2 regions of the Enterobacter sp. SA197 genome follow, and region 2 is predicted to be linked to the other one. Evidence: riboswitches for the same ligand, from Rfam matches in the RefSeq annotation. Region 2 holds a riboswitch; the other holds the start of a gene.

Region 1 (3,407 bases), 2.5 Mb from region 2:
GCCTCTGGCAATGCTGCGACGGGAAGTCACAAGAGACCACGCTCAATGAGCTGGCCACGTTACTGAGCTGTTCGCGCCGCCACATGCGCACTCTGCTCAATACCATGCAGGAGAAGGGCTGGCTGACATGGGATGCTGAAGCCGGACGCGGGAAACGCTCACGCCTCACCTTTCTCTATACCGGGCTTGCTCTTCAGCAGCAGCGCGCCGAAGACTTACTTGAGCAGGACCGCATCGATCAGCTGGTGCAACTGGTTGGCGATAAAAGCACGGTGCGACAGATGCTGGTGTCCCATCTGGGCCGCAGTTTCCGGCAGGGCCGACATATACTGCGCGTCCTCTACTACCGCCCGCTGCGCAACCTGTTACCTGGTACGGCATTACGCCGTTCCGAAACCCATATGGCCCGGCAGATTTTCAACGCCCTGACCCGCATAAATGAGGCAAATGGGGAACTGGAAGCGGACATTGCCCACCACTGGAAGGAGATTACGCCCTTACACTGGCGATTTTATTTGCGCCCCGGTATCCATTTTCATCACGGGCGTGAGCTGGAGATGCGTGATGTGATTGCCTCGCTTGAGCGCATCAGTACGCTGCCCCTCTACTCTCATATCATCGGGATCTCCTCCCCCACCCCCTGGACGCTGGATATTCATCTGAGCCAGCCGGATCAATGGCTTCCGTGGCTGGTCGGGCATATCCCGGCGATGATCCTCCCCCAGGAGTGGGAGACCCTGCCTGACTTCTCCAGTCATCCGGTTGGCACCGGCCCTTATGCCGTCACTCGCAACAATAGCAACCAGCTGAAGATCCATGCCTTTGAGGATTATTTTGGCTTTCGCGCGCTGATCGATGAGGTCAACGTCTGGGTACTGCCGGAAATCGGTGATGAGCCTAACGGCGGCCTGACCATTGACGGCCCGACCGACAGTGAACAAGCCATCGAAAGCCGCCTCGAGGAGGGATGCTACTATCTGCTCTTTGACACGCGTTCGACGCGAGGCGCAAACCCGGCGGTACGCGACTGGATAAGCCAGGTGTTATCCCCCACCAACCTGCTTTACCACGCTGAAGAGCACTATCAGCGCTACTGGTTCCCGGCTTACGGCCTGCTGCCACGCTGGCATCATGCCCGTCCCACCGGCGGAGAAAAACCCGCCGGACTGGAGTCGCTGACCCTGACCTTCTATCGCGATCATAACGAACATAAAGCTATCGCCAACACCATGAGCGCCCTGCTTGCCAGCCAGGGCGTGCGCCTGGAGATTCAGGAGGTGGACTATGTGGAGTGGCATGCGGGCGAAATCATCAGCGACATCTGGCTAAACAGTGCCAACTTTACTCTGCCGCTCGACTTCTCTCTCTTCACGCATCTTTATGAAGTCCCCCTCATCCGGCACTGCATACCCCTTGACTGGCAGGGCGATGCTGCAATCTGGCGTGCCGGAGAGTTGAATCTTGCGGCCTGGTGTCAGCAGTTGCTGGAGAGCAAAGCGATGGTGCCGTTAATCCACCACTGGCTGATGATTCAGGGCCAACGAAGCATGCGCGGACTACGGATGAATACGCTCGGCTGGTTTGACTTCAAATCGGCCTGGTTTGCCCCACCCGATCCTTAATGCTTTCCGAAAACTTACAAAATCATTACACTATTGCGGTGCTCAACGGGGTGCTGCGCGTCAGGCGTGTGCTGAGAAAATACCCGTCGAACCTGATCCGGATAACGCCGGCGAAGGGATTTGAGGCTCTCACTCAAAATCCTTTGCCACCTACATTTTGAGGTGCAAAGTGCTAAAAAACGTTCTGCCCGTCCTGCTGCTGGTTGCAGCTCCCGTATTTGCCAAACCGACCCTCACCGTTTACACCTATGACTCTTTTGCCGCCGACTGGGGCCCCGGCCCGGTAATAAAAAAAGCGTTCGAAGCTGACTGCAACTGTGAACTGAAGCTGGTCGCGCTGGAAGATGGCGTCTCGCTGCTTAACCGTCTGCGTATGGAGGGTAAAAACAGCAAAGCTGACGTGGTGCTGGGACTGGACAACAATCTGCTCGAAGCAGCAACCAGCACCAACCTCTTTGCCAAAAGCGGCGTCGCCACTGATGCGGTTAAGGTACCAGGCGGCTGGAAGAATGACACCTTTGTCCCCTTTGATTACGGCTGGTTTGCCTTCGTTTACGATAAAACCAAACTGCAGAACCCGCCGAAAAGCCTGAAAGAGCTGGTTGAAAGCGAACAGAAATGGCGCGTGATCTACGAAGATCCACGGACCAGCACACCGGGGCTGGGTCTGCTGTTATGGATGCAGAAAGTCTATGGCGATAAATCATCAGACGCCTGGAAGAAGCTGGCGGCGAAGACCGTCACCGTCACTAAAGGCTGGAGCGAAGCTTACGGTCTGTTCCTGAAAGGGGAAGGTGACTTAGTGCTGAGCTATACGACCTCTCCGGCTTACCACATCATTGAAGAGAAAAAAGAGCAGTACGCCGCCGCTAACTTCAGCGAGGGACACTACCTGCAAGTTGAAGTCGCGGCCCGCACCGCCGCCAGCAAAGAGCCTGAGCTGGCAGAAAAATTCCTCAAATTCATGGTGTCTCCGGCGTTCCAGAACGCCATCCCTACCGGCAACTGGATGTACCCGGTAACCAACGTGGCGCTGCCGGCGGGTTTTGATACGCTGGTGAAACCTCAAACCTCCCTTGAGTACACCTCTGAACAGGTGGCAACTCAGCGCGCCGACTGGATCCGTGCATGGCAACACGCCGTCAGCCGCTGATTCCCGGCTGGATGGCGCCCGGCCTGACCGCCGCTACCGTCATGGTAGCGGTAGCGCTGGCCGCCTTCCTGGCGCTCTGGAAGCACGCCCCCGCGTCTGAACTGACGGAGGTCTTACAGGACAGCTATCTGTGGCACGTGGTGCGTTTTTCCTTCTGGCAGGCGTTTCTCTCAGCCCTGTTCTCCGTGGTTCCGGCTATTTTTCTCTCCAGAGCGCTCTACCGACGTCGCTTCCCGGGGCGAATGGCGCTGTTACGTTTGTGCGCCATGACCCTGATTCTGCCGGTGCTGGTGGCGGTCTTTGGCATTCTCAGCGTTTACGGTCATCATGGCTGGCTGGCGTCGCTATTTTCCGCACTCGGACTGAAGTGGTCCTTCTCACCTTATGGACTCCAAGGCATCCTGCTGGCCCATGTCTTTTTTAACCTGCCGATGGCCTCACGTTTACTGCTTCAGGCGCTGGAACAGATCCCCGGTGAGCAGCGCCAGCTTGCGGCACAGCTGGGTATGCGAGGCTGGTCCTTTTTCCGCTATGTCGAGTGGCCGTGGCTGCGTCGACAAATTCCCCCCGTCGCAGCACTGATTTTCATGCTCTGCTTTGCCAGTTTTGCCACCGTGCTGTCGCTGGGCGGC
Region 2 (3,407 bases):
GAGTGGATTAGCAGCGAACGACGCGCCGGCAGAGTGCTCAATACCCTGATCCACCGGCAAAATAGACAAGTAGCCTGTCTTCGCAAGCCGCCCGGTGTTATAGAGCGTCTGCATGTTACGCAACACCGCTGGCGGGCGATTGTTATCCATCATGACGCGGGTGACATAATCCTCCCCCGGCAGGTAGAGCTGATCCGCCGCAATGGTGGTGCAGCGGTGTTGTAAAAGCGTGTCGGCATCTTTGCCAAGCAACTGCGCAATATCAGTCATTTTCATGCTCCCGTAAGCTTCGCCCGGCGGCGAAGGTGGTTGTCCTGACCCGATAAATGGGCAGACTAAGCCTGGTACGCATGCCCCCTTTTTGCCACCGCCGCCGCTTTTTTCAGCATTTTCTGCTGGCACGTTTCGGGTATAACGTTACCACCACTGATGAAAATGATGCACCGGGCCCGCGCCGTGACCAACTTCCAGGCTGTCCGCCTGCGCAAGCGCCCCATTAAGCCAGATTTTTGCCGCATCCACCGTTGCGTGCCAGTCAGCGTGACGCGGGCGCAGTGCCGCCAGCGCAGCCGACAGCGTGCAGCCGGTGCCGTGGGTATTTTTGGTCATTATGCGAGGCGCAGTGAAACGGGTTGCTCCCTCGCGGGTAAAAAGCCAGTCCGGGCTTTCGGCGTCATCGAGATGCCCGCCCTTAATCAGCACCGCCTCACAGCCCAGCGCCAGCAGTGCCCGACCCTGTTCATGCATCTCCCGTTCGTTACTCGCATGAGGCGCATCGAGCAGAGCTGCGGCTTCCGGCAGGTTCGGGGTAATCAATGAAACCTGCGGCAACAGATGGTCCCGCAGTGCTCCTACCGCCGAAGGCGACAGCAGAGGATCGCCACTCTTTGCCAGCATTACAGTGTCGAGGACAACGTTTGCTACCTGATAGTGACGTAATCTGGCGGCCACTGCTTCAACGATATCGGTCTGCGCCAGCATGCCTACCTTGGTGGTATCAATACGGACGTCACTGAAGACAGAATCGAGTTGCGCAGCGACGAAGTCAGGATCAATGCGATAAACCGACTGCACACCCCGCGTATTTTGCGCCACCAGCGCGGTGATAACCGAGCAGCCATAGGCGCCCAGCGCCGAAAAGGTCTTCAGATCGGCCTGAATCCCCGCGCCACCGCTGGGATCCGTACCGGCTATCGTCAGTGCATTGATACGTTTCATGCCATTCCCTCCCCGCCCAGGGTATAGAGCGCATCGAGAAACGCAGGTACAAAGCTGCCCGGCCCGCTACAGTTCGTCATCGCCAGGCTCCCCGCCTGCGCCACAAACGCGCATCCGGCTGCGACGTTACAGAGCCGGTCACCGGGCAGCACGCAGCAGGCCGCCACCACCGCCGAGAGTGCGCAGCCAGTGCCAACCACGCGGGTCATCAGCGGGTCGCCTCCGATCACTCGTAGCGTTTGCATGCCATCCGTGATGTAGTCCACTTCACCAGTAACGGCAACCACTGCGCCGGTCTGGCGGGCAAGCGCCTTAGCGGCAGGAAGTGCCGTACTGGCCGCGTCGGTGGTATCGACACCGCGACCACCTTCGCTCATCCCCGCCAGGGCGAGAATTTCAGATGCATTGCCACGGATGGCCGCAGGCTGCAGCATCATAATCTCGTGACAGAATCGGGTACGAAACGACAACGCGCCCACGGCAACCGGGTCCAGTGTCCAGGGCGTTCCGGCTTCGCGCGCGCTATGAATGGCCGACAGCATCGACTGTGCGCGTTCATGGGTAAGGGTGCCCACATTGATGAGCAGGGCATCGGCAAGTGAGGAAAACTGTTGTGCTTCTTCTGTCTCAATGACCATCGCCGGAGAAGCCCCCAGCGCCAGCAGCACATTAGCGGTAAAGGTTTGCACGACGTCGTTAGTCATACAGTGAACAAGGGGAGAACGGGTTCGAAACTGGTGAAGGATTTGCGCGACGTGGGCGCGGTGAAGCAGGTCAGGTTGCATGGTTCGCTCCTGCCAGGCTGTGAAGAAGGGATGCCTGGCAGGCATCTGACTTCCCTACGCTGGCATTATCCAGATCAGGTGGTACGGGTATTTCTCAGCCTTCACAAAGAAGGGCACCCCGAGTCATAGTGATAACATTTATTTATCGGTTAGCAGGTTACGCGAAGTCACGTGTTGACACAAGATTGAGCTTATGAATATTACATTTTCACGCTATCTTACCTTGTACCCCATTTTGTACCCCACAAGAAAACTAAAGAACTTAATGTTTTTTCAAATCAACGTCTGACCTACTCAAACCATTAGCATCTCTACACTCAGTATCAATCAATATATATACGGCGTAAGATTAAATGTGCAAGGGGAGAAGCAGACAACCATGAATCCCCATTAAGCATTAGCATGTAATAACCCATATAAAATACCACTTGCATTAACAATTTATTTTTGTAAAACGGATTTTTTCAATGCCCTCTGGTTATAAAATGCAAAAACCGTTACCAAAAGAAGCTGGTTATGAGTTTTAGTCTGCCGGGGTTTTACTTGTTTTACCTTTCAAGGGATAATCTTGAACCAGAGTAGTATGAACTGATAACCCGTCCTTCTTTTAAAGGGGATTACATCAAACAGGAGTACGAGTTTGATGATAAATACCGTAATCATTATTACGTTAAAGGGCTGAGACCACGACCCTCATATTCGCGTAGCTATGCGTATCAGAATAATCATTCCAATGGATTCATTACGGAAAGACGTATAAGGTATCTTGTTTTCAGAGGCGAAGTCGTGATGTTAAACCGGTACGGTTCGCCTGGAGGACTTTTCTATATTGATGAAGAAGGCTTACTTATCTGTAAGAATTACCAGGCCTTTGAATTGAATGGTGCTGAACAGATCCTGAAAGAGTACCGGAATTCTGTAGGATGCAGATACTACCGTTCAGGAAAGCCCCGCCCAACTTCGTTTTTACTGTCGTTCTCCGGGGGAACATCAGCACCAGCTTCTGAGCAGACATACCAGACGATTAACAGCAAGTCCGCAGGACGTTTACTGGCTGCTGGCGGTGTTTATAATGGTAATGTTGAGGGCTTCAGGAAAACAGCAGAGCAGTAAGGCGGAGACGCAGTAAAGGGTTATGATCAAGTACTGAATGAACAAACGGCTGGTACAGCTATTGCGGCGGCTTCAATTCTGTTAGCGAAACGACCTAATAGTGATTCTTTAGAAGGGGTATATAATTACTTAGATAAGGTAAGGGGAGAGACGAAAGTATTAAACAATATAGAAGTGAAAGAAATAAACTATATAAAACGTGATCCTCCTGAAACTATGTTGCTGAGGAAAGAATTTAATAATACAGTGAGGAAGAAATTTCTTAATCAATTATCAGATTCTTCTGATGCA

Evidence for each region. Region 2 has a riboswitch for thiamine pyrophosphate ahead of thiM (hydroxyethylthiazole kinase). Riboswitches for the same ligand answer to the same signal wherever they lie in the genome.
Region 1: linked by a shared signal. The riboswitch ahead of thiB (thiamine ABC transporter substrate binding subunit) and the one ahead of thiM (hydroxyethylthiazole kinase) in region 2 are both predicted to bind thiamine pyrophosphate.

What each region holds. Positions count from the first base shown of each region.
Region 1 covers NZ_CP096393.1:779,277-782,683, reverse strand. The annotation lists gene sgrR (HTH-type transcriptional regulator SgrR) at 1-1,622, shown strand, start outside; TPP riboswitch at 1,659-1,759, shown strand; gene thiB (thiamine ABC transporter substrate binding subunit) at 1,792-2,775, shown strand; gene thiP (thiamine/thiamine pyrophosphate ABC transporter permease ThiP) at 2,751-3,407, shown strand, end outside.
Region 2 covers NZ_CP096393.1:3,238,213-3,241,619, forward strand. The annotation lists gene fbaB (class I fructose-bisphosphate aldolase) at 1-270, opposite strand, end outside; gene thiD (bifunctional hydroxymethylpyrimidine kinase/phosphomethylpyrimidine kinase) at 418-1,218, opposite strand; gene thiM (hydroxyethylthiazole kinase) at 1,215-2,003, opposite strand; TPP riboswitch at 2,038-2,134, opposite strand; partial or broken gene M1D91_RS15345 (HNH endonuclease signature motif containing protein) at 3,018-3,407, shown strand, end outside.